2 regions of the Achromobacter sp. ISS7 genome follow, and region 2 is predicted to be linked to the other one. Evidence: predicted binding sites of a transcription regulator. Region 2 holds the regulator's gene; the other holds the start of a gene.
What was found. Region 2 encodes NrdR, which represses ribonucleotide reductase genes. Its sites were predicted from a motif close to CACNANATNTNGTG; they were not measured.
Positions count from the first base shown of each region.

Region 1: the regulator NrdR is predicted to act here: its motif matches at 1,242-1,255, upstream of AC1HFW_RS09465 (ribonucleoside triphosphate reductase).

Region 1 is NZ_JAWRZD010000001.1:2,110,024-2,112,414, reverse strand. It holds gene AC1HFW_RS09465 (ribonucleoside triphosphate reductase) at 1-1,235, opposite strand, end outside; gene AC1HFW_RS09460 (DUF3325 domain-containing protein) at 1,375-1,725, opposite strand; gene AC1HFW_RS09455 (PepSY-associated TM helix domain-containing protein) at 1,722-2,391, opposite strand, start outside.
Region 2 is NZ_JAWRZD010000001.1:3,859,486-3,861,876, reverse strand. It holds gene glyA (serine hydroxymethyltransferase) at 1-617, shown strand, start outside; gene nrdR (transcriptional regulator NrdR) at 824-1,303, shown strand; gene AC1HFW_RS17385 (GlxA family transcriptional regulator) at 1,399-2,358, opposite strand; gene AC1HFW_RS17380 (cysteine hydrolase family protein) at 2,370-2,391, opposite strand, start outside.

The DNA.
Region 1 (2,391 bases), 1.7 Mb from region 2:
ACGGTCACCACGCCCACCGAACCGGTCTGCTCGGCCGAGCCGAACAGGCCGTTGCCGCGCTTGAGCAGCTCGCGCAGGTCCAGCTGCAGGCGGCAGCACATGGAGCGCACCATGTGCGGCTCCAGGTCGGAATTCAGGAAGTTCTGGAAATACGGCAGGCCGTAGCGCGCGGTCATTTCGAACAGGCGCTCGGTGTTGGGGTGGTCCCAGTCGAAGTCGGGCGTGATGTTGTAGGTGGGGATCGGGAAGGTGAACACGCGCCCCTTGGCGTCGCCGGCCATCATCACCTCGATGTAGGCGCGGTTGATCATGTCCATCTCGGTCTGCAGGTCGCCATAGGCGAACGGCATTTCCTCGCCGCCGACGTAGGGGATCTGCTCCTTCAGGTCGGCCGGGCAGGTCCAGTCGAAGGTCAGGTTGGTGAACGGCGTCTGCGTGCCCCAGCGGCTCGGCACGTTGAGGTTGTAGATCAGCTCCTGCATGCACTGCTTGACCTCGGTGTAGGTCATCGCGTCGCGGCGGATGAAGGGCGCCATGTAGGTGTCGAACGAACTGAAGGCCTGGGCGCCGGCCCATTCGTTCTGCAGCGTGCCCAGGAAGTTGACGATCTGGCCGATGGCCGCCGACATGTGGCGCGGCGGGGTGGCCTCGATCTTGCCGGGGATGCCGTTGAAGCCCTCGGTCAGCAGCTGGCGCAGCGACCAGCCGGCGCAATAGCCGCTGAGCATGTCCAGGTCGTGGATGTGGATGTCGCCGTCGCGGTGGGCCTGGCCGGCCTCGGGCGTGAAGACGTTGGAGAGCCAGTAGTTGGCGGTGACCTTGCCGGCCACGTTCAGGATCAGGCCGCCCAGGCTGTAGCCCTGGTTGGCGTTGGCGTTGACGCGCCAGTCGCGCTGTTCGAGGTATTCCTCCATGGCGCTTTCCACGTCCACCAATGTGTGGCGCAGCGCGCGCAGGCGGGCGTGCTGTTCGCGGTAGACGATGTAGGCCCGGGCGGTGCGCCAGTAGCCGGCCTTGACCAGCGTTTCCTCGACCTGGTTCTGGATGGTCTCCACGCCGGGGCAGACGTTGCCCTCGGCGGCCAGCGCCGCGATCACCGCGCTGGCCAGTCCCTGCGCGACGTCGGCGTGCAGTTCTCCGGTGCTGCGGCCGGCGGCGGCCAGCGCCGCCGCGATCTTGTCGCGGTCGAATGCGACGACCCGGCCGTCGCGCTTGAGGATGTGTTGGAGTTGCATCGCTGACACCATATGTTGTGGGGTAGAAAAACTCTACCACCACCTATGGTGTCGAAAGTCCGTCCGCCGAGGCGTTTGTCAGCCTGGCTTGATGCCGGTCAAACCGCGCCGGCCGGGCCGGCGCGGGCGCAATGCGGCCCTAGAAACCGAAGCCGACCCCAGCGATCGAGATCACCACCGCCAGCGCGGCGGTGCACATCGCCGGGCGCGGCGACCAAGACAGCATGCCGACCCACAGCAGGGCGCCGGCCGACAGCCAACCCAGCCAGGCCACCACGCCGACGGTGTTGCCCCACAGGCCGACGCAGGGCAGCAGCGCCAGCAGCAACAGCAGGATGCCGGCGGCGCGCAGCACGCGGGTATGGCTGGCGGAGGGATCGCGGCCCCACACCTGGTCGTAGTGGCGCGGCATCGCCAGGCTCAGGCAGGCCATGCCCGAATAGGTCAGCAGCAGCGCCATGGCGATGCCGAATGCGTCGTTGAGATTCATGCCGTGGCTTCCTGGGGCGGTCGGGCGTTGCGCGGCGGCGGCGCCGACAGCGGTTTCCGGTGCAATCGTAGCGCAGCCCAGCCGGCCGCCAGGCCCGTGGCCACGGCGGTGAGCTCGACGCCGGCGCTTTCCCAGTCGCCGCGCGCGATCTGCGCCAGCGGATGGTCGCCCAGCGTCAGCAGCGACAGCAGCGGCAGCAGCAGGCACAACGCCGACAGCAGGCCCAATTGCCAGATCCACGCGCGCCGCGGCGCGCACAGCCAGGCGTGGGCCAGCGTCAGCGCCCAGACGATGAAGAAGGCGCGCAGTTCCCAGCCGGCGCGCTGCGGCAGCGACACCGGCAGCAGGCGGTTGGCCCACAGGTAGGCGACGCAGGCGATCGCCAGGCCGGCCAGCGCGGCCACGTTCAGGCCTTCGATCAGGCGGTAGACGCGCGCGGTGGCGGCGCCGAATTCGTTGCCCATCTTGTTGCGGCGCTTGACCATGAACAGCACCGCGCCGGTGCCCATCATGGCGGTGCCCGCCAGGCCGCACAGGAAATACAGCCATTGCATCGCCAGCCCGCCGAACTTCACCATGTGCAAATCCGACATCACCTGGCGCGTCAGCGGCGCGGCGCCGCCGTGCACGCCGCCCGGCATGCGCATGCGCAGCAGCTCGCCGGTG
Region 2 (2,391 bases):
CGTACCCCAACCCGGTGCCGCACGCCGACTTCGTCACCTCGACCACGCACAAGTCGCTGCGCGGCCCGCGCGGCGGCGTCATCATGATGAAGGCCGAGTACGAGAAGATCATCAACTCGGCCATCTTCCCCGGCATCCAGGGCGGTCCGCTGATGCACGTCATCGCCGGCAAGGCGGTGGCCTTCAAGGAAGCGCTGGAACCCGAATTCAAGACCTACGCGCAGCAAGTGGTCAAGAACGCCAAGGTGCTGGCCGACACGCTGGTCAAGCGTGGCCTGCGCATCGTCTCGGGCCGCACCGAAAGCCACGTCATGCTGGTGGACCTGCGTTCCAAGGGCATCACGGGCAAGGAAGCCGAAGCCGTGCTGGGCCAGGCCCACATCACGGTCAACAAGAACGCGATCCCGAACGATCCGGAAAAGCCCTTCGTGACCAGCGGCATCCGCCTGGGCACGCCGGCCATGACGACCCGCGGCTTCACCGAAGCCGAGGCCGAACTGACCGCCAACCTGATCGCCGACGTGCTGGACAACCCGCGCGACGAAGCCAACATCGCCGCCGTGCGCGCCAAGGTCAACGAACTGACCGCGCGCCTGCCGGTGTACGGCAAGAAGTGATGCGGCGGCGGATCTTTCCCGCCGGCACATGACAAGGACGGCTCCGCGAGGGGCCGTCCTTTTGTTTTCAGGCCAATGGCGCTTGCGCGCCGGCGGTCATCGTGGCAAAAATAATAGGGACGAATTTGTCATAGTCGACGCGGACCGACAGTCGCATCGTTACAATATCGGCGAATTATTGCTTTCCGTGTTTTCAGGGATCACACATGCGGTGTCCATTTTGCGGCAATTCCGAAACGCAGGTCGTCGACAGCCGTGTCTCGGAAGAGGGCGATGCGATCCGCCGCCGGCGTCGCTGCCAATCCTGTGACAAGCGCTTCACCACCTACGAGCGGGTGGAGCTGGCGCTGCCTTCCGTGGTCAAGCGCAACGGCAGCCGCAGCGACTACGATCCCGCCAAGCTGCGCGCCAGCCTGAGCCTGGCGCTGCGCAAGCGTCCGGTCAGCACCGAGGACGTGGACGCGGCCGTGGCCCGCATCGAGGAACAACTGCTGGCCAGCGGCCTGCGCGAAGTGGCCTCTGGGCACATCGGCGAACTGGTCATGAACGAGCTGCGCAAGCTCGACAAGGTGGCCTACGTGCGCTTCGCCTCGGTCTACAAGAGCTTCGAGGACATCGGCGAATTCGTCGAGGCGATCCGCGAGATGCAGGGACCGGTACTGCCCGGCAAGCTGCGCAAGGAATGACGCCGTCGCGCGGCCCGGCCTGTCGCGGCCCGGCCGATCGCGGCCCGGCCGATCGCGGCCGCCGCTACGCTAGCGGCGAGCAGCCGCCCGGCGCGCTACAGCGCCACCGTCCGCGCCATGCTGGGCGTCTGCGGCTGGAACCGGCGCCACACGCGGCGCAGGTGCTGGGCCGAGCCGAAGCCGGATTTCTCCGCCACCAACTCCAGGTTCAAGCGGGTCTCGCGCAGCATGTCGCGCGCCAGCGCCACGCGTATCTGATACAGGTAATCCATCGGCGTGCAGCCGGCATGCTCGCGGAACAGCCGCGTCAGGTGGCGCGCGCTGGTGTGGGCCTGTTCGGCCAGCGTTTGCGCCGACCAGGGCGCAGCGGGGTTGCGCACCACCGCGTCCTGCACCCGGTGCACGCCTGGATGCATGTGGTTGCGGTGCTCCAGCCAGGGCGAGAGCGCCGAGTCGGTGCCGGCGCGGCGCTGGTACACCACCATGTCGCGCGCCACCTCGCTGGCCACGCGCGGGCCGCAATGGCGCGCCACCATGTGCAGCGCCAGGTCGATGCCGGCGGTGATGCCGGCGCTGCTGACCAGGTTGCCGTCTTCCACGAAGATGCGGTTGTCGTGCAGCCGGGCGCTGGGATCCAGGTCGGCCAGCTGCGCCAGGCAGCTGTGGTGCGTGGTGCAGTCGCGCTGGCGCGTCAGGCCGGCCGCGGCGGCGAACAGGGCGCCGGCGCAAACGGTCATCAGCGTGAAGCCGTCGGCCGGATGGCGCGCCGCCAGCCAGTCGATGATGAGGCGGGCCTCGGGTTCATCCAGGCGGATGTGCTTGCCCACCACGCCCGACACGATCACCAGCGCCTCGGGCGGCAGTTTTTCCGGCAGCGGCTGGATCCGGGCCAGGTGCAGGCCGGGAATGCCGCTTTCGACTTCGGTCGAAGGGCCGCAAAAATGCTGCGAGAAGGCGTCCGGGCACAGCTTGTTGGCGACCCGGAACGCCTCGGCCGGCCCGGCCACGTCGAGCAGCACGATTCCTCGGGGCAACACGAAGTGCACGGGAATCATGGCCGGTTGCCTTATTGCGCGTCGGCGAAGACG